DNA from 3 places in the Providencia sp. Marseille-Q8014 genome. Region 2 is predicted to be linked to each of the others. Evidence: riboswitches for the same ligand, from Rfam matches in the RefSeq annotation. Region 2 holds a riboswitch; each other region holds the start of a gene.
What was found. A riboswitch is a leader RNA that binds a small molecule or an ion and turns the genes downstream of it on or off. The one in region 2 is predicted to bind thiamine pyrophosphate.

Region 1 (7,307 bases), 1.5 Mb from region 2:
CAGCTATGGGGATTTTACCATTAGGAACCGCGAATGATTTCGCCACTAGCGCTAATATTCCTATGGATATCCATGCGGCTTTAGCATTAGCAGTAAAAGGTAAAGCTTTTGCTATCGATATTGCTAGAGTGAATCATGATGCTTTTTTTATGAATATGGCCACTGGGGGATTTGGTACACGCATCACCACAGAAACGCCAGAAGCCCTAAAATCCGCTCTCGGTGGCGCGGCCTATGTGATTAACGGCCTATTACGCCCTGACACCCTAAAAACTGATACCTGTAAAATTGAAACTGAACATTTTAACTGGGAAGGCGAAACTTTAGTCGTCGCCATCGGCAATGGTAAACAAGCAGGTGGAGGTCAGCAACTCACTCCAGAAGCGTTAATCGATGATGGTAAATTGAATTTATTGATCGTGCCTGCGCGTGATGTGATACCCGCCCTACTGACGAATTTGTTCACCAATGACAAAAATCAGCATTTAATTGAAAAAACAACTTCTTGGGTCAAAATTTCATCCCCCCATGAAATGGTATTTAATTTGGACGGAGAGCCACTTTCTGGTGAAACTTTCACCTTTGAGTTACTACCTGAAGCGATCCACTGCCGATTACCGCCTCAATGTGGCTTGTTATCTTAAATTTAATGATTAACATCCCCTAGACTTTTGTTAAATGGAGGAAGTCATGACTGATATCGCCAAGCTGTTAGGTTCTGAAGCATCAACACTTCTTGACCATCGTTGCCAAACCATTCCCCGTGACAGCATTTATTTACCTGGTTCTGATTTTGTCGATCGTGTCATGATCGATAATAACCGCCCCAATAGCGTCCTTCGTTCAATGCAAACTTTATTTAATCATGGTCGCTTAGCGGGAACGGGTTATTTATCTATTCTTCCTGTGGATCAAGGCGTTGAGCATTCAGCAGCAGCCTCATTTGCCGCTAACCCCCTCTATTTTGATCCTAAAAATATTGTAGAGTTGGCCATTGAAGCCGGTTGTAACTGTGTTGCCTCTACCTATGGCGTACTGGCTGCCGTTTCCCGTCGTTATGCTCATAAAATTCCTTTTTTAGTTAAGCTCAATCATAACGAAACCCTTAGTTATCCAGCACAATATGACCAAACACTCTATGCAAGTGTCGAACAAGCATTTGAAATGGGGGCGGTTGCTGTAGGTGCTACCATCTACTTCGGTTCTCATGAGTCTCGTCGCCAAATTGAAGAAATCTCAGCGGCATTTGAACGGGCACATGAACTTGGTATGGTCACAGTTCTCTGGGCTTATTTACGCAACTCCGCATTTAAAAAAGATGGCGTTGATTACCATGCAAGTGCCGATTTAACAGGGCAAGCTAACCACATCGCGGCGACTATTGGCGCTGATATTGTTAAGCAGAAAATGGCTGAAAATAATGGGGGCTATAAAGCCATTGGATTCGGTCATACTGATGAGCGCGTTTATACCAAACTGACAACAGATAACCCAATCGACCTTGTACGTTATCAATTAGCCAACTGCTACATGGGACGTGCGGGCCTGATCAACTCCGGCGGCGCTTCAGGGCAAAATGATTTAAGTGATTCCGTTCGTACTGCTGTAATCAACAAGCGTGCAGGTGGTATGGGATTAATATTAGGCCGTAAAGCCTTTAAGAAATCGATGAAGGAAGGCGTCGAGTTAATCAATGCCGTGCAAGATGTTTACCTGAATAAAGACATCACCATCGCTTAAGCTTTATCTACCTAACGTCCTCTGATTGCAGGATAAAATTGTTGACAAAGCGGGATAAAAAACCTCTTTTCCCGCTTTATGTTATCAGGAAAAATGATACCCAATTTTCCTAATTGATTTTCAATCAGCATAGCCAATATGCCAGCAAGCACACTCTGTCAATCAGTAACATGGAACCTTCATAAGAAGACACTTTTGTGGTTCACCTTACCACCACGCATGAAAATGATGAACAGGTCCGATCCCTTCCCCCACCTCTAAGCTATCCGCATGCTCTAACGCCGCTTGTAAATATGCTTTGGCTTCAGGAATCGTTTGCTGCCAATTAGCAAATCGAGGCCTCAGTGCCGCTAATGCGGCAGACAGAGTGCAGCCTGTACCATGAGTATGACGCGTATTCACTCTTGGTGACGTAAAGCGCCACTCGCCTTCAGGAGTAATCAACCAATCGGGACTTTCACTGTCAGTTAAATGTCCACCTTTCATTAAAACCGCCTGACACCCCATTTCTAGTAATCGATGCCCTTGACTGAGCATGTGGGCTTCTGTTTTCGCGACTTGTTCATCTAACAATGCCGCCGCTTCAGGTAAGTTAGGGGTAATAAGTGAAACCAAAGGCAGAAGCTCACGTCGCATCGCATCAATTGCGTCAGGAAGTAATAATGGGTCACCACTTTTAGCGATCATCACCGTATCTAAAACAATATGAGGAATATGATATTGCTTTAAGGCTTGCGCCACGACAGCAATGACTTCTTGGTTGAATAACATGCCGATCTTAGCGCTATCAATACGCACATCACTAAGTACCGATGCGAGCTGCGCAGCAACAAACGTATCAGGTAATTCGTGAACTGATTGCACACCTCGGGTATTTTGCGCTACCAAAGCAGTCATTACACTCGTTCCATAAGCACCGAGTGCCGAAAACGTTTTTAAATCCGCTTGGATCCCAGCGCCACCAGAAGGGTCTGTTCCAGCAATGGTTAACGCATTGATTTTCATGAAATGTCACTCCTAAGCACAGCATAAGGAGTGGTCTATTGGAAGGTTTATCATTGACGCTTCCGACTTCCCTACGCTGGCATTATCCAGATCAGGTAATACGGGTGCTTCTCAGTCTTAAGCGACGCCCCGAGCCAAAAATACTGAATAAGTATCGCATTTTTTCTCGCAACAGACCAGCCTATCAGCCATAGCTTTCCTTACATGGCTGATTATGCAGAGACAATTAAGATAATGCCCAATATTAGGCAAATTCAATTAATGCTGTTATAACTCACCTATGTAAACTAAAATAATTAAAGTGTATAAGCATATTATCAGTCATGATAGTCGAGACTTATTACCCATATTTATCTACTTCAATGCCATCGAAACACGCATTAACCTGAATCGGATTTACAATGAGAGTTAATAAAAAATTGCAGCAAGTTGTAGGAGCATCAGCTTTAATGATGACTTCCATCTGCTTCGCGTCATCCACCAACACAGCTCAAGAGTCTGAGGGACTCTGGGATAAATTTACTCGAAATGTCAGTACTACTTGGGATTCGGATCAATACGACATCTATATTCCTGTTTTAACATGGCATAACCGGTTTACTTACGATAAAGAAAAAACCGACAGTTATAATGAAAATCCTTGGGGATTTGGTCTCGGTAAATATCGCTATGATGAAGATAATGACTGGCATGCCTTATATGCTATGGCGTTCATGGACTCACATAACAAAGTCGAGCCAATCGCAGGTTATGCTTTTCAAAAAATGTGGATCCCAGGCGAACTGGATGGTTTTAAAATGGGGGCAGGTTTCACGTTAAGCGTGACGGCTCGTGATGACTACTACTATATTCCATTGCCTCTACCACTCCCATTAGTTTCTATGGAATATGACCGATTAGCGGTTCAAGCCACTTATATTCCAGGAACTCATAATAACGGTAACGTGTTATTTGCCTGGCTTCGTTGGCAGTGGTAATCCGTATTATTCATTAAATAACAACAAAAGTGGTCAGCAACAGTATTCTGTTACTGGCCATTTTGATTGATGCATTATTTTTGATTCGTTGCTTTCCGATAAGTTAAATACCCAACAACACCACCACCGCCATCTTGCGGGTGATTTATGCCATCCATAACATTGACTGTTTCGAAATCAAAAGGCGAAACGCCTTCTAGGCAAGCAACATTCACGCCATATTGTTCAGGATTTGAGCGCCGTTGATGAAAGGTATAAATGCCACAAACAGAACAGAAGAAATGAGCAGCCTGCTGTGTGTTAAACCGATACTCGGTTAACTTTTGTTTGCCTTCAAGAATTTCAATACCAGATAATGGTGCAGAGACTGCAATTGCCCCTCTCATTCGGCAGTAGGAGCAATTGCATCGTCTTAGGGTATTCAATCCATCGGTGAGTGTTACTTTGAATTTAACGCTGCCACAATGGCATTGGGCAAATCGTGTCTCCATAAAGCCTCCCATCAATGAAATGAATAATTACATTAATTGATGTTGAAGCTAATTAATTAGCTGTCGATGCCTTGTTTTTTTCAGCTTCTTGTTTCTTCGCCCCAGAGAACTGATAACCAATCCATAGCACCGCAATCCATACTGGCATGATCAAGACCGAGATCCTTAGCCCATCCATCATTAAGATAATAATTAAAATCATCGCTAAAAAGGCTAAGCACAGGTAATTGCCGAATGGATACCAAATACTTTTAAACTTCGTTTCAATACCTTGTTTGTTCATTTGCGCTCTAAACTTTAAGTTAGAAACACAAATCATAATCCAGTTAAGAACCAGCGTTGTCACAACCAATGTCATCAGTAAAGCAAATGCTTTACCTTCCATGATAAAGTTGATCACAATACCGCCAGAAGTTGCAATACCCGATACGATCAGCGCCATGACAGGCACGCCACCTTTATTTACTTTCGCCATAAATTGAGGGGCATTTTGTTGTTGCGCTAAGCCATATAACATACGGCTTGTACAATAAGCTGCACTATTATACACCGAAAGAGCAGCGATCAAGATAATCACGTTTAATGCATTTGCAACCAGCATGTCACCTAATTCATGGAAAATTAAAACAAATGGACTTGTTTCACCATCTAGATTAACCCATGGGTATAAGGCCAGTAATACCGTTAGTGAGCCTATATAGAAAATCAGGATACGATAAACAACTTGGTTGATCGCCTTCGGAATACTTTTTTCAGGCTCTTCGGCTTCCGCGGCAGTGATCCCAACCAGCTCAAGGCCACCAAATGAGAACATAATAATGGCTAATGCCATTAATAACCCTATAAAATCATTAGCAAAGAAACCACCATGCTCCCATAAGTTAGAGATGCTGGCTTGTGGGCCACCTTTACCGCTCAATAATAAATAACAACCAAAGACAATCATCGCAATTACAGCAATCACTTTAATTAAAGCAAACCAAAATTCGGTTTCGCCATAAGAGCGCACATTGATTAAGTTGACCGCATTAACAGCAATAAAGAAAACAGCAGCAGAGACCCAAATAGGTAAGTCAGGCCACCAACGTCGCATATACTCCCCAGCTGCGGTCAGTTCCGTCATCCCTACGAGGATAAACATAAACCAGTAATTCCAGCCAGACAAGAAGCCTGCAAAACCGCCCCAATACTTAAACGCGAAGTGGCTAAATGAACCTGCAACAGGCTCTTGAACAATCATTTCCCCTAACTGACGCATAATCAGAAAGGCGATAAAACCACATAATGCATACCCTAGTAATACAGAAGGCCCCGCCATCTTAATCGTTGTGGCTATTCCAAGAAACAACCCTGTACCTACGGCGCCCCCCAAAGCAATCAATTGGATATGCCTATTCTTTAATCCACGCTTTAGCGTCTGCTGCTCTTGCGCCATAACTTTACCCTTATCATCCTATGTATTTGCTTGTTATCTCTAATTATTGAGCAAATCATACACGTTTATTTGAATTTTATTATTAACACTATCTCAATACCTACTCTGCCCTATTATGAGCATTTAGCATATTAAATATTGAGGTTACGTGACAAAAATTGCAGAAGGAGCACATTATGACGCATAAAAGAATAAATTCAAAACGGTAACCAGTCAGTGACTCCGCAGATACCATATATAAAGTTTTCGCCGCCTTGGTCGCAAAGGCTATCCATCGCTAAAAGATATAAGAAAATGCAGGTTATCACGATGCAAATACCGATCACCAATTTGTATTTCAACTATGATCTCCCTTAAAAACGGCGTAATACATATTACTTTTCATGGTGTTATAATTAATTCACTCTCGAGTAAGGTGATATAGCTATCTGTCGATGATGGTTAACATAAAATGTTACATCAGTCATTCAAGTAAAGTTTGAGGAAAATAAGCAATTTCCATCCATTTTTGTATTTATGCTCAATTTTCCAACTAATCGTTAAAAACCCAGTTTGATTGACTTTTTTTTCATCAATTCAATGGCTATTCCGCACAACCAGCCTTTGTCATAAACAAATGAAGTTGTGTATACTTCAGCTACTTTATTAAGGGCTATCAGAAGTTAATGTTTATTTTTCAATCATATTGATAAATATTCTGCTCGCCGCTTCATCAATAATGATAGACAAATAGTTTTATACGGGTTCGTCATACCGTGCTAGATTGGTCACGAATGACCCCTACGGAGTTCGGGTATACATGTTTTACTATTGTTCTTTATTACATAATTGAGGAATAATGCTTTAATTAACTCAATTCGACAGAACAACTGTACTTCGAACAAAATTTAACGCCAAAAGGTCAACGACCTCAGTAATTAAATCGAGATGCCACAAGACAACCACTTAGCACTTGTTTATGCCCTAAGCAAATGGATTGAAGAACATTTAGGCCGTGTTATCCATTTAGAAGAGCTTGCTGCCTACTCAGGCTATTCGCTTTGGCATATGCAGAAAATTTTTAAAGAAGTCACTGGAATTTCATTGGGTAAGTATATTCGCCAACGCCGACTTGCTGGCGCGGTAAACCTGTTGAGAAACAGCGATCAGTCTATTTTCGATATTGCACTAGACTTTGGGTTTGGTTCACAGTCGCATTTCACCTACATGTTCCGTAAAGAATATGGCATCACGCCATTTGATTTTAGGCAAAATGTTGATATTGATTTAGACGTCAAAGAACCATTACATTTAGCGAACCACCGTGAGTGAAGATGCCTTATTGGCATTGAAGCTATCACGTCTCTTCACGCATTCAATGCCATAAGCCATTGTCACTTTAGTAATTTTATATTATCAGCGCACCCGAACTATCCCATAGCGACGAGGCAAGTCCTTGGGATAACGCATTCAATATGCAAAACCATCTTACACATTTATCGTCACCACTCTTTTTTAGCTAATTTACATTTTTTGTAAATAGAGTAAGGTATTTCAATTAAATATCATTAATCGGAGGCGTTGATGTCTATCAAACTGGTAGCGATTGATTTAGATGGTACTTTACTCAACTCTCAGCACCAAATTACACCCGCTGTCAAAGATGCCGTCATTCAGGCT
Region 2 (7,307 bases):
CACCTAAACCACCGAGACCAACAATGAGCACTTTACTGTTTTTCAGCTTGGCTTGACCTTCTAGCCCAATATCTTCAAGCAATAGCTGGCGGCTGTAACGCATAAATTCGTGATCATTTAACATGATAAACTCCTCGAATTCACCTACAGCTACAAGAAAGTATGCTGTAGGTTTGATTCAGGTAATCAATGATTTTCTACGAGGCGCAAAAGTGTTTTTGTTGCCTCTAGCCAATCGTCCGCTTTGGTAATTGCACTTACTAAGGCAACACTACCCACCCCAGTTGCGAGTACGGCGGGCACTTTATCGATAGAAATGCCACCGATAGCAACGGTTGGATAGTCTGGAGTCGCCTCCACCATGGCTTTTAGCGTGTTTAATCCTTGAGGAGATGACGGCATTTCTTTAGTTTGTGTCGGGAAAATATGCCCCATCGCAATATAAGAAGGACGCACTGATTTTGCGATGGCGAGTTCATGCTCATCATGGGTTGAGATACCTAAACGTAGCCCCGCTTGATGAATAGCAAGTAGATCGGCGGTTTCTAGGTCTTCTTGACCGAGGTGCACACCATAGGCAGCAAACTCAATGGCTAAACGCCAATAGTCATTGATAAATAACCGTGCATGATGTTTTTTGCCTAAAGCTATCGCTTGTTGGATATCATCACGAACTTCATCTTCACGCTTATCTTTTATACGGAGCTGTATGGTTGTGACGCCTGCATTGAGTAGACGATCAATCCATTCGACAGAGTCGACTACGGGATACAGGCCGAGTCGATGTTCTGTGGGGGCAAAAGGTGTATTAGGCAATTTTGTCATCGGACACGACCTCAGCGCTATGATATAACTCACTACCATGGGCTCGGAAAGCTTCGGACATTTGTTCCATTCCCGCTTCTTTTTGTGCCGCATAGTCACGTACTTCCTGCGAAATTTTCATTGAGCAGAATTTAGGGCCGCACATAGAGCAGAAATGAGCAACTTTCCCAGAAGCTTGCGGTAAGGTTTCGTCGTGATAAGCACGGGCAGTATCAGGATCGAGTGCGAGGTTGAATTGGTCTTCCCAGCGGAACTCAAAACGTGCTTTGGACATGGCATTATCACGAATTTGTGCACCGGGATGGCCTTTGGCAAGATCAGCGGCATGCGCTGCGATTTTATAGGTAATCAACCCTTGCTTAACGTCTTCTTTATTGGGTAAACCCAGATGCTCTTTAGGCGTGACATAACACAGCATTGCGCAACCAAACCAACCAATCATGGCGGCTCCAATGCCTGATGTGAAATGGTCATAGCCCGGTGCAATATCGGTAGTCAAAGGGCCTAATGTATAAAATGGTGCTTCATGGCAGTGCTCAAGCTCTTCAGTCATGTTACGACGGATCATCTGCATTGGCACATGCCCCGGCCCTTCAATCATCACCTGTACATCATATTCCCATGCAATTTTTGTCAATTCACCAAGCGTGTGTAACTCGGCAAATTGTGCAGCATCGTTTGCATCTTGAATGGAGCCAGGGCGTAAACCATCCCCTAATGATAAAGAAACATCATAAGCCGCACAGATTTCGCAAATTTCACGGAAATTTTCATACAAGAAATTTTCTTGATGATGAGAGAGGCACCATTTCGCCATAATCGAGCCACCGCGAGAGACAATGCCTGTCAAACGCTTCGCGGTCATTGGAACATAACGCAATAATACGCCTGCATGGATGGTGAAGTAATCGACGCCTTGTTCTGCCTGTTCAAGTAACGTATCACGGAACATTTCCCATGTTAGGTTTTCGGCGACACCGTTGACTTTCTCTAATGCTTGATAAATAGGAACAGTACCGATAGGCACAGGGCTATTGCGTAGAATCCATTCGCGAGTTTCATGAATATAGCGTCCAGTAGACAGATCCATCACGGTATCTGCCCCCCAGCGAGTAGACCAAATCAGTTTCTCGACTTCTTCTTCAATGGATGAAGTGACCGATGAGTTACCGATATTGGCATTCACCTTCACTAAGAAGTTACGGCCGATAATCATGGGCTCTGATTCAGGGTGATTGATATTGGCGGGTATGATGGCACGACCCGCTGCGACTTCTTGACGAACGAATTCAGGCGTGATGTTTTCCGGTAGATTCGCCCCAAAACTTTGTCCTGGATGCTGCTGCCTTAATACCTCACCACGAATACGTTCACGGCCCATATTTTCACGAATGGCGATAAATTCCATTTCCGGGGTAATAATACCTTGGCGAGCATAGTGTAACTGAGTGACACGCTTGCCAGAGATCGCTTTTAATGGGCGAGGGCGATGATTAAACCTTAAATGGTCTAGCCCCGCATCAGCGAGTCGCTGTTGTGTAAAATCAGAGCTGAGGTTATCAACCTGAACAGTATCATTACGTTCGCGGATCCAACCTTCACGGATCTTTTTTAATCCTTTATGGACATTCAGTTCCGAGTCTGGGTCACCATAAGGACCCGACGTATCATAAACGGGCACCGCTTCATTATCTTCAAATTGTGGATTATCTTTATCACCACCAATCAGTGTTGGCGAGAGTTGAATTTCTCGCATAGGTACCTGAATATCCTCTCTCGATCCCGTTAAATAGATACGTTTGGAATTAGGGAATGAGACGCCAGAAACCGTGTTAATGAAGTTTTCAGCAGCATCACGTTGCGCTTTTCGCGTTCGTGCAGGTGCAGCTTTAGGTGAAAGGTCAGTTGTAGGGATAATATTATTTTGGGACATAGCAATTTCCTGACATTGTCACGAACGATTATGCGGTATGCATAGCGTTCTGGTTTATCGTAAGAAAGTTGCTTGTCTGGAGTTCGGATGGAGTAATAGTAAGATGTTGCGCTTTCATTTTGCTGTGCTGTTAGTTTCGCCATATTGTGAGTTTTTTCATCAATATCAATATGAGCTGCGAAATAAACAAAATTGGGCGCTAAATGATTACTCTTGTTCCCTTCGCGGGTATTAACCCGATCAGGTTCCGCGGATCCCGAATTAACGGTCTCAGCTCGTGGTATACACCACTGAGCACTCCGACAAGAGACTCCAGTATAGTGTTCTCTGGGTTATTCTCAAGCATTTTCCTTGTCATCCTTCACACGATAAGTGTGTTGGCTGCGCTCAGCGACCCAAGTCACATACGTGTGTATGCTCCTTGGGATATCTTTGCTTTCCTATATGCGCTTTAGAGGAAGTGACATATGCATGGTTTCGAGGAATGGCATATACATGGCTTAAAGGAAAAGAATATTTTAATAATGGCGTATTCAAACTAAAAATAAGGTTAAAGTTGCCACGTATATTGTCGCCAGTTATTTTCTTCCGCTGCCCGTTGTAGTTTTTGATCGCCATTAACAATAAACACTTCATCCGCAAATTGACACATAGGAAGGTCGTTAGCGGAATCAGTATAAAAATAGATATAGGCATCGGTAATTGGCTGGTGGCGGATCCACTGGAGGAGCCGTTTGACTTTACCTTCTTTAAATGTCGCAATACCTTCGACTTCATCGGTATAGCAGCCATTTTGCTGCTTTATATCGATCCCCATTACAACGTCAGCGCCTAAACGTTCGGCGATTTTTTTCACAATAAATGAGACTGTTGCGGAGATCACTATGATCGGAATGCCGTGTTGTCGATAATTTTCGATAGTACGGATCCCTTCAGGGTAGATGCGCGGTACCACCATAGTGTCAACAAAATCGGCTAACCAGAGATCAATTTGTGAGGTACTGATCCCAGCTAAAGCCTGTAGGCTAAAACGCAGGTAAGTTGCCATATCCAGCGTACCCGCATTGTATTGTGCCATCATCTGTTTATCCGCTTCGACAAAGCGAGGATCTGTGATAATTTGCTGATCCCACAGGTATTGTGTCCACAACACGCTACTATCACCTTGAATTAAGGTCTCATCTAAATCAAAAACGGCTAATTTATTTTGCATTATGCCTCTTTTTACGATTCGCTAACTAAATGCACGAATTTCATTCTTGTTAAACATTAACTCTAGGCGAGTACCGGGTTCAAAGAGTCGTTCAGACGAACGATTAAGCAAATCAACCGTCATGTTACCCGCAGCCGTATTGACTGAGTAACGAATAATGTTTCCTAGTAGTTGATGATCAAGAATGATTGCATCAACAGGGTGTGAAATATGATCGCCGTAGTGGCGTCCTGTCTCCTTAACATAGATGGATTCAGGGCGAATAGCGAGTGTGCCTTGTAAATTTAGCCCCAATAAGGCATTCGCTTTATCTGCATCGACAAGGTTATAGTGACCCATAAAACGTGCCACAAACTCATTCGCTGGCTGGGTATAAATATTTTCAGCGGTATCACTCTGGATAATAGCGCCTTTATTCATTAAAAAGATGCGATCAGACATGATCATCGCTTCGTCTTGATCATGAGTCACAAAAATCGTCGTGAGTTTTAATTCACGTTGAATATGGCGAATCTGTTGTCGCAGATGTTTACGAATACGTGCATCAAGTGCTGATAATGGCTCATCTAAGAGTAAAATCTGTGGTTTCATCACCAGTGCTCGTGCAAGGGCTACCCGCTGACGTTGTCCCCCTGAAAGCTGATGAGGAAACTGATGTTCTTTACCTTGTAATTCAACCATTTCAATAACTTCTGCTACTGCTTTTCTTCGTTCCTGACACTCTACTTTGCGCATTTTTAAGCCGAAAGCGATGTTATCTTCAATAGTCATATTCGGAAATAAGGCATAGCTTTGAAAAACCATACCGATCCCACGTTGCTGAGCAGCTTGGTGGGTTATATTTTGACGATTAATATACAGCTCACCATGATCCGGTTGTTCGAGTCCTGCAATACAGCGTAATAATGTCGATTTTCCGCAGCCACTGGGCCCGAGTAAGGTGATGAATTCACCTTTTTCAATTGTGAATTGGATATTTGAGAAGACGTGATTTTGGCCGAATGATTTACTCAAATTTTCAGCAATGACATAACTCATTATTTATCTCCAGAGCGACTCATTCGAGTTGCTAACCATGTGAGAAGCAATGTAAATAGGAAATAAGACATCACTAACGCAGAGGTAAAATGCCCACTGGTTTGACGCATATTAAATAGATAGATTTGCAGGGTTTCATAACGTGTACCGACCAAAATGTTGGCAAAGACGAATTCACCCATTAAAAATGAAAATGAAATTAATAGAGATACCAATAGGCCTTTACGAATATTCGGTAACACAATCAATAAAAAAGCCTTGAAAGTACTTGCACCTAACAAATGTGCCGCATCCATCAAATCATGCAGGTTGATCCCTTGAAAACTGTTTGCTAACGCACGGTACATAAAAGGTAGGGTGATAGTGAAATAAGTACCGATGAGTATCCACGGAGTGCCGACCAACATAAAAGGTTCATCGGCAAAAATTTGTAATAATCCGACGGATGAAACCACCGGTGGAATTGCAAAAGGAAGAATAATCAGGAGATCCATCAATCCTTTTAGTTTCGGGAAACGATAAAACACGGCAAATGTCATCGGTAAAATAACTAGCGTACTCACCAACAGCGTGCCGAAACAGATAATCAGAGAGCGTCCGAAGGCCAACAAAAATCGAGGGTCTTGCCAGAGTTGTAAATACCATTTTAGCGAGAGGGCATCGGGTAACACCGTTGCTCCCCATTGTGTCGCGATAGAATAAATAAATGTCGCCACGATAGGCAGGGCAAGCAGGCTCGCGACGCTAATCAGGATTAATTTATGTAACCAAAGGCCAGACGTTTGGTGTGATTTGGTCGTAAGGCTATAACTTGGCATGATAGCTCCGTTTTAACAGCCAATGATGGATGGCGGTGATAAAACCAAGGATCGCAATCAGCAATACCGATAATGCAGCCGCCATATTAGGTTCTAAGTAGAGGTCACCTGATACAAGGCTAGCGATACGAATCGTAATTAGGTTGTAGTTTCCACTCGTCAGTGCGTAAGTACTGGCATAGGCTCCAACCGCATTAGCGACTAAAATAATAAATGTACCGAGTAATGCAGGCGCGAGGACAGGGATTGCGACTTTGCACCAGTAGGCCAATTTACTGGCTCCCATTGTTTTGGCGGCATCTTCCCATTCCGGTTTTAGCGCATCAAAAGCAGGGTAGAGTAATAGGATCCCAAGTGGAATTTGAAAATAAATATACAGTACCATTAACCCACTAGCGCTATAGATATTGAACTCTTCAATGATCCCCCACGCCTTGAGTTGTAAAGTAATCGCACCGTTAAAACCGAGAATAATGATAAAGGCAAACGCGAGGGGGACACCGCTGAAATTACTGGCCATGGTAGTAAAAGAGATCATCATGCTGCGAATTCGCCCCTGCATTTTATAAATAGAAAAGGCAGTGATAGCGGAAACGAGCAACCCAACGATACTACAAATGACTGATAGCCATAATGTATTTTCAAAGGCCTGCAAATAAAAATCGTTGCTAACAATCTCAGCATAATTCGCAAAAGACCAACTTTCTTCATAGATAAAACTATTAACCAATACCCAAATCATTGGTGCGATTTGAAATAGACAAAATAAAATGAAAAAAGGTACGGTTAAAAGTGCCGCTTGCCAGCGCAAACGCGAGAAACATTTTTTGCCCATCAGTATTCTCCCCAGCGGGGGGCTGGCTTGCTCACAAGGGGGGCTAACATCCGCCATTAGTTACCTCCTACCAATAATTCGTTACAGACTTGTTTATCTGCATGATCAATATTGAGTAGAGTACAAATGGTTCCACAGAGCGCGGTTTGTTCAATATGGCATTGCGCATGATGTGAAAACTTATCCCCAATAACAAACAATGGAACATGTCGTTCTTCTGGGAGTATGCCACCATGGCTATGATCCTTATTCATACCATGATCGCTGGTAATGATGATTTGATAGCCTTGCTCAATCCATGTTGGGAGATAATTCGCGAGGATAATATCCGCCTTCCGTGCACTATTACGATATTGTGAGGAGTCCAGTCCGAATTTATGGCCGGTATCATCAATATTCATTGGATGGATCAATAAGAAATCAGGATGATATTGGGTACGTAGATATTCAGCATCGACGAACAGATGATCATCGGGGTAATGATCCGCTTGATAAAAGCAGCCATATTGAATTGCGAGTTGTGTATCGCAAGTAAAGCGGTCTCGAGTGGCGACAAAAGGCGCTCTATTGTACAGTTCACTAACCCAATAATAGGCCGCAGCGGCAGTGGTTTTTTCTGCTTTTCGTGCAAGTGAAAAAATACTT
Region 3 (7,307 bases), 2.9 Mb from region 2:
ATCGCTGCTTTATAAAAGCTTTTACGGGTTGTGATTAATGGAAACAGGTTATTCGCGACATCATATTCTAAGTCGGCATTGATCACGGTTAAACAACGTACTCCCGTACGTTTATTTTCAACCCACTGCCCCTCGTCAATGATACGCTGACATAACTCAAGATACTGCTTCATAGTGACTCTCTTACTCGCGAGATAACAAATGTCATCAACATCCGTTACCTTATTGTATTTATAATGCTTTAACTCATCAGCCCCTAGCTAAATGGCAATGTAAGCCACGCAAAACATACTCAAGAATGGGGTAAACATGCATAAACGTTTTCAACCACACGATAACTTGAGTATGGCAAAGCAACCTTTATTTACTGGCTTGCTCTACTTTTTCTGGCTTATGCGCTGGAATATTTTTACCGTATTTGTAGGCCCAAATAATCATTAAGATACCAATTATGATCATTGGTATGGATAGAATTTGTCCCATACTAATACCGCCAAATAGACCTAATTGCGCATCTGGCTGCCTAAAGAATTCAACAATAATCCGGAATGCGCCGTAACCAATTAAAAATAAACCTGACACACTCCCCATAGGACGAGGTTTGCGCACAAATAGGTTCAGGATCAGGAACAGAACAATACCTTCTAAAAACATCTCATAAAGTTGGGAAGGATGTCGTGGAAGCACACCATATTGCTCTAAAGTAGGTAGCAATGAAGGGTCTTGTGCCGCAAGCTGAATATCTTCACTGCGCGAATGAGGGAATAAGAAAGCCCACGGTGTATCAAGTGTCACACGTCCCCATAACTCACCATTAATGAAGTTACCGATCCGCCCCATTCCAAGACCAAAAGGAATTAACGGTGCAACAAAATCAGAAACTTGTAAAAAACGGCGGCGAGTACGGTGTGCAAACCATAACATTGCACAGATCACACCAATCAAACCACCATGGAAGGACATGCCGCCATCCCAAACTTTAAATAAATAAAGTGGGTCATCAAGGAAAACAGGAAGATTATAGAAGAAGACATAACCGAGTCTTCCACCAACAAATACACCTACGAAGCCAACGTAGAGTAAGTTCTCAACTTCATTTTTTGTCCAACCACTGTTAGGTTTATTTGCGCGACGACCTGCCAGCCATAAAGCAAAAACAAACCCTACAAGATACATAAACCCATACCAGTGAAGCGATACTGGCCCAATCGAGAACATTACGGGATCAATTTCCGGAAATGCTAAGTAGCTGTTACTCATCGTTCCCCACTTTATTTGTTAATCTAAAATCATTGCGCATCATAGCACAGCTCATACGCAGGTGAATAAGGCTGATTAGATCCCACCTCGGGCAAAACCACCAAGCCCGTTTTTTTCCATAAATTGGCTAATGATCAACCTGATGTTCTCGCTTGTCTCAGCCTTTAAGATATCAGGAACTAATTTTTCGACCATATCAGACTGTAGCCCACGGATAAGGTACTTAACTCTCGGTACACTTCTTCCACTCATACTTAAAGAACGATACCCCAAAGCAATCAACGCTATCACACCTAAAGGCTGTCCTGCCATTTCACCACACACACTCACCGGCAAATCAAGACGATGACACTCTTCATAAACTTTAGCTAAAAAGCGGAGCATTGCGGGATGAAGGCTGTCGTAGATAGCAGCCACATGCGTGTTATTGCGGTCTACGGCAAGCAAATACTGAGTCAGGTCATTTGTACCAATTGAAATAAAGTCTACTCGTTCTTTTAACTCAGGAAGCAAAAACAGTAAAGAAGGAACTTCAAACATTACGCCAATTTTAGGTGTTTGTACCGTTTGGCCGATCGCTAAGCTGACTTCCTCTTTTGCTCTGTTAATCAATGCAATAGCTTCATCGACTTCATTGATGCTGGTGATCATCGGCAGCAGTATGCGCAAGTTTTTTGTTAACACGTTTGCATGTAGCATCGCTCTTAATTGGATCAAGAAAATTTCGGGTTGATCCAACATAACGCGTATACCACGCCAACCTAAACAGGGGTTTTCTTCACTGATAGGCATATAAGGCAATTGCTTATCTGCACCGATATCCAACGTCCTAAGTACCACCGGTTTATCTGCAAACAAGTGCAAGATTTCTTGATACAACAGTTTCTGCTCATCTTCTGATGGAAAACCATTGTGCAGCATAAAAGGCAATTCCGTCCGATACAGCCCAACACCATCAACTGCGACATTAATTTGTTGCTCATAACGGGGGCTTAATCCTGCATTTAGGTGAATATGAACTGATTCACCGTTTTTCAGCACAGATTCTTGCTCAAGGGCTCCTTCCGCTAAACGGCTAAGCACATCCTCTTCTGCGATGATTTGCTTATATTCCTGAGTAATAATATTTTCAGGTTCAATAAAAACTTCTCCTCGATAGCCATCAAGGATCAAAAAGCGGTTATGCAATAGGGATGGATCAATATCTGCTCCCATGATTGCAGGGATCCCCATCGCGCGGATCAAAATAGCGGAGTGAGAATGTGTCGCACCATCACGAACGATCACCCCAGCCAACTGCTCTAAAGGCATTTCTGCCAATAGGCTAGCACTTAGCTCATCGGCCACGAGGATAAAGCGTTCTGGCCATTGATCTATTGAAGATAAACTATCATCTAGATGGAATAATAAGCGTTGGCCTAATGCACGAAGGTCGGCTCCTCTTTCTCGTAGGTAGAGGTCACGTAAACGAGAGAATTGCTCAACATAATCCTCAATAACTGTCTTCACCGCCCACTCAGCGACAAAGCCTTGTTCTATAGCGGAAAACAGCCTATTTTTCAGTTGAGGATCATGCAATAAATGGTTATATAAATCGAAAATTGCCGCACTTTCTTTTTGAGAATGAGCAATAAAGCGTTTACTAATACGTCGACACTCAGATGCTGCATTTTCGATAGCGGTAATGAGACGCAGTTTTTCATCATTTTGGTCTAATGCACTGGCCTCACAAATACTGTCAAATGAAGGCTGTGAACTATCTTGCCAGCCATAAGCCATCACAATCCCTTGAGAAACAGGAATTGCTTTAATACGGCTCTGCCTGTACTGACCAAACACGCCTTTAGCCTGAGCTTGTGATAAGATAACCGCCAGTTGCATTGACAGTGTCACCATGAATGATTCCTCGGTTTCACTGAAAAAACGCCGCTCGTGCTGCTGAACAACTAAAACACCTAATAGCTGACGACGGTAGACAATAGGCACACCTAAAAAGGCTTTTAGTCGCTCTTCTTTTAATTGGGGAAGGTATTTAAATTCGGGATGTTCGCGGATATCAGCGAGGTTTAGCATTTCAGATTGGCGTCCAACCGCCCCCACTACCCCTTCATCAAATCCAAGGCGAATAGCAACACCGCTAGGTTTTCTCAACCCGCGGGTTGCCATTAAGTAATAGCACTGGCGCGAATGGTCGGCCAAATAAATGGAACAAACATCCGTCTGCATCGCATAACAAGTTTCGTTAACTAAGACTTCTAACGCCTCGGTTAAGCTTGTCGCCATTGCTACTTTTTCAACAATATCACGTAGACGCGTCAACATGATTTTATCTCGCCCCGCGTCTACGGTGAGTAAACGCAGGTCTCTGTGCCGGTTTTTGTTCCTGTAATGACATTACAACGGGTGCAAACTCTTTCATGACGCGGCGATACACTTCCCGTTTAAAAGAGACCACTTGTCTTACAGGGTACCAATAACTGACCCATCGCCAGCCATCAAATTCTGGCGATTTACTGCGCTGAACGTTTATATCTGCTTCATTGCATTGAAGTTGTAGTAAAAACCAACGCTGTTTCTGCCCAATACAAACAGGTTTTGTGTCCCAACGCACCAAACGCTTGGGTAATTTGTAACGCAACCAATTGCGAGTTGAAGCCAATAACCTAACATCTTTTCGTTGTAGGCCAACTTCTTCGTACAGTTCACGGTACATAGCCTGTTCTGGCGATTCCCCTGGGTTTATTCCCCCCTGAGGGAATTGCCATGAATGTTGACCATAACGGCGAGCCCATAAAACTTGCCCTTGCCGATTACAAATTACAATTCCTACATTCGGGCGGTAGCCATCATCATCGATCACCAGACTACCTCAATAACCAAATTTGAAAGATGGCTAATTGTTTCACACATACCCAAACTGGTAAACCTATATCAATAGAGTTTGCAGATATGAGCAAAGACACTACAATAGCCTCTGTCTCAACGGGGTGCCGAAATGGTTATTTAGGCTGAGAATTAACCCGTAGAACCTGATCCGGGCAATGCCGGCGTAGGGATTTGAGCTACCAGCAGCATAATATTGCTAAGGTGCCTTCTCAAATCCTGTGTAGTTTTCTCTCTAACGCAGGAAATAAAATGTTAAAAAATTCACTCTTTCGCTCTTTGTTGGCATTCACAACACTCAGTTTGGCCCATTTTGCATGGGCAGAAAAACCAACATTAACTGTTTATACCTATGATTCTTTTGCTGCCGAGTGGGGGCCTGGGCCACAAATTAAAAAGAATTTTGAAGCACAATGTGGTTGTGAACTCAAACTTGTGTCACTTGGAGATGGTGTAGCCCTCCTCAATCGCTTACGCATGGAAGGGAAAAAAACGAAAGCTGATATTGTATTAGGCCTCGATAATAATCTTATTGTTTCCGCTGAAGAGACGGGTTTATTCGCACCCGCAGATATCAACACCGATACCATGAAATTACCCATAGCGTGGGATAACACCACGTTTATTCCTTATGACTATGGTTATTTTGCTTTTATCTATGACACCAACAAAATCAAAAATCCCCCCAAGAGTATGAGTGAATTATTAGATAGCACACAACCTTGGAAAATTATCTATCAAGATCCACGCACAAGCACACCGGGCCTCGGTTTAATGTTGTGGATTGAAAAACTTTATGGTGATAAGTCAGCAGATGCATGGCAAAAAATGGCTAGCAAAACCCTTACCGTGACAAAAGGTTGGAGCGAATCCTATGGTTTGTTTTTAAAAGGTGAAGGGGATTTTGTCCTTAGCTATACATCATCACCCGGCTATCAGATCCTTAATGATAATAAAGATAACTATGCCGCAGCCCTCTTCGATGAAGGGCATTACATGCAAATTGAAGTTGCGGCAAGATTAAAGACGAGTTCTCAACCTGAGTTAGCTAAGCAATTCTTAGCCTTTATGTTAACCCCTGAATTTCAAAATACCTTACCCACCACCAATTGGATGTATCCCGTGATTGATATACCGCTACCTGACGTATACAAGGTTCTTCCTATGCCTAAAAAATCATTACAGTTTAGTGCTCAAGAGGTAGCTAAAGAACGTCAATCATGGATCCGGTTATGGCAATCCGCCGTCAGCCGTTAATTAATTTATCGCTGATTCCGGGGGCGTTAGCCTCCGGTTTATTAGTCACGGTTGCACTATTGGCTTTTGGTGCACTTTGGATTTTTTCGCCCGTCATCTCCGTTAACGACATTTTTAACGACAGCTATTTATGGCATGTCATTGGATTTACTTTTTGGCAAGCTTTTCTCTCTGCCCTATTTTCTGTTCTTCCCGCGATTATACTTGCTAGAGCGCTTTATCGGCGTAGGTTTTTAGGTAGGACCCTGTTATTACGTCTTTGTGCTATGACGCTCGTTTTACCCGTGCTTGTGGCTGTGTTTGGTATTTTATCTATTTACGGAAAAACAGGTTGGCTTGCTCTCGTATTTCAATATGTTGGCCTTGAATATCATTTCACCCCCTATGGCCTTCAAGGCATACTGCTCGCGCATATTTTCTTTAATATGCCACTCGCGACGCGTATGTTGTTGCAATCACTTGAGAGTATATCGATAGAACAACGTCAAATCGCCGCACAACTAGGCCTAAATGAATGGCAACAGTTTCGTCTTTTAGAGTGGCCTTACTTGCGTAGGCAGATGTTGCCTACCGCAGCACTTATTTTTATGCTCTGCTTCGCCAGTTTTGCTACTGTACTGGCTCTTGGCGGAGGCCCAGCAGCAACAACTATCGAGCTTGCGATTTATCAAGCCTTAAACTACGACTTTGACCTTGGACGTGCAGCCATTCTTGCTCTAATCCAGCTTGCCTTTTGTGTCGGTTTAATGTTTCTGAGCCAAAAGATAAACAGCCTATTTTCAATAGGCCATAGTCAGCATGCTCAATGGTATGATCCTTCAGATAATAATTTCCGTCGCATACGTGACGCCATTGTGATTATTGCGGCTATTTTATTTCTTGTGCCACCGCTCTTAGCAATTATCGTTGATGGTTTAAACGGGCGTCTACTTGATGTTCTCAGTCAATCCGCGCTTTGGCAAGCCGCTGCTACATCACTATTTATCGCCTTATGTGCTGGCCTACTGTGTGTTTTACTCACAATGATGCTGCTCTGGAGCAGCCGTGAACTTCGTTTACGCCGTGCAATCAAGCTAGGACAAGCAATGGAGCTTAGTGGATTATTGATTTTAGCGATGCCGGGAATTGTCCTCGCCACCGGTTTTTTTATTCTATTTAATGAAACAATCGGCCTACCTGACTCCCCGTATGCGTTAGTGATAATGACCAATGCGTTACTGGCTATCCCTTATGCACTAAAAGTATTGGAAAACCCTATGCGAGACCTCGCAGAGCGTTATAATCCACTTTGCCATTCATTGGGTATTAGCGGTGTTCATCGATTACGTATCATTGAATTGAAAGCCTTAAAAAAACCACTCTCTCAAGCCCTTGCCTTTGCTTGTGTCATTTCTATTGGTGACTTTGGTGTGGTGGCACTATTTGGCAATGAAGATTTTCGCACCCTACCCTATTACCTGTATCAACAAATAGGGGCTTATCGAACAAATGATGGTGCCGTTACCGCTATGTTGCTACTTTTAATCTGTTTTGCTTTGTTTAGCCTACTCGAACGTATATCAGGAAAAGATCATGATAGAGTTAAATAAAATTGATTATCAATATGATAGCCTGAATATGCAGTTTAATTTTTCCATACAAGCAGGCGAGCGAGTTGCCATCATGGGGCCTAGTGGTGCAGGAAAAAGCACATTGTTAAGCCTCATTAGCGGCTTTCAATTAGCAAAAAGTGGCGCCATTTTATTAAATGGAGAGGATCATACCTATACGCCCCCAGCGAAACGCCCTGTATCCATGTTATTTCAGGAAAATAATCTCTTTGCTCATTTGAGTGTTAGGCAAAACATTGGATTAGGGCTACACCCCGGTTTACGGTTAAATCAACAACAGGTACAACAAGTCGAATT

Region 1: linked by a shared signal. The riboswitch ahead of thiD (bifunctional hydroxymethylpyrimidine kinase/phosphomethylpyrimidine kinase) and the one ahead of thiC (phosphomethylpyrimidine synthase ThiC) in region 2 are both predicted to bind thiamine pyrophosphate.
Region 3: linked by a shared signal. The riboswitch ahead of thiB (thiamine ABC transporter substrate binding subunit) and the one ahead of thiC (phosphomethylpyrimidine synthase ThiC) in region 2 are both predicted to bind thiamine pyrophosphate.

The regions. Positions count from the first base shown of each region.
Region 1 covers NZ_CBCOPT010000001.1:1,971,841-1,979,147, reverse strand. Annotated here, with positions in the region: gene yegS (lipid kinase YegS) at 1-644, shown strand, start outside; gene fbaB (class I fructose-bisphosphate aldolase) at 691-1,740, shown strand; gene thiD (bifunctional hydroxymethylpyrimidine kinase/phosphomethylpyrimidine kinase) at 1,948-2,745, opposite strand; TPP riboswitch at 2,797-2,887, opposite strand; gene pagP (lipid IV(A) palmitoyltransferase PagP) at 3,147-3,722, shown strand; gene ACWPW6_RS08650 (GFA family protein) at 3,797-4,213, opposite strand; gene ACWPW6_RS08645 (amino acid permease) at 4,266-5,648, opposite strand; gene mgrB (PhoP/PhoQ regulator MgrB) at 5,846-5,956, opposite strand; gene ACWPW6_RS08635 (helix-turn-helix domain-containing protein) at 6,576-6,959, shown strand; gene yidA (sugar-phosphatase) at 7,212-7,307, shown strand, end outside.
Region 2 covers NZ_CBCOPT010000001.1:422,633-429,939, forward strand. Annotated here, with positions in the region: gene ACWPW6_RS01825 (HesA/MoeB/ThiF family protein) at 1-124, opposite strand, end outside; gene thiE (thiamine phosphate synthase) at 187-825, opposite strand; gene thiC (phosphomethylpyrimidine synthase ThiC) at 809-2,758, opposite strand; TPP riboswitch at 2,959-3,070, opposite strand; gene ACWPW6_RS01840 (HAD family hydrolase) at 3,309-3,971, opposite strand; gene ACWPW6_RS01845 (ABC transporter ATP-binding protein) at 3,993-5,009, opposite strand; gene ACWPW6_RS01850 (ABC transporter permease) at 5,009-5,827, opposite strand; gene ACWPW6_RS01855 (ABC transporter permease) at 5,814-6,719, opposite strand; gene ACWPW6_RS01860 (alkaline phosphatase family protein) at 6,719-7,307, opposite strand, start outside.
Region 3 covers NZ_CBCOPT010000001.1:3,357,238-3,364,544, forward strand. Annotated here, with positions in the region: gene ACWPW6_RS14890 (thymidylate synthase) at 1-173, opposite strand, end outside; gene lgt (prolipoprotein diacylglyceryl transferase) at 361-1,260, opposite strand; gene ptsP (phosphoenolpyruvate--protein phosphotransferase) at 1,336-3,582, opposite strand; gene rppH (RNA pyrophosphohydrolase) at 3,587-4,120, opposite strand; TPP riboswitch at 4,234-4,334, shown strand; gene thiB (thiamine ABC transporter substrate binding subunit) at 4,396-5,400, shown strand; gene thiP (thiamine/thiamine pyrophosphate ABC transporter permease ThiP) at 5,376-6,989, shown strand; gene thiQ (thiamine ABC transporter ATP-binding protein ThiQ) at 6,973-7,307, shown strand, end outside.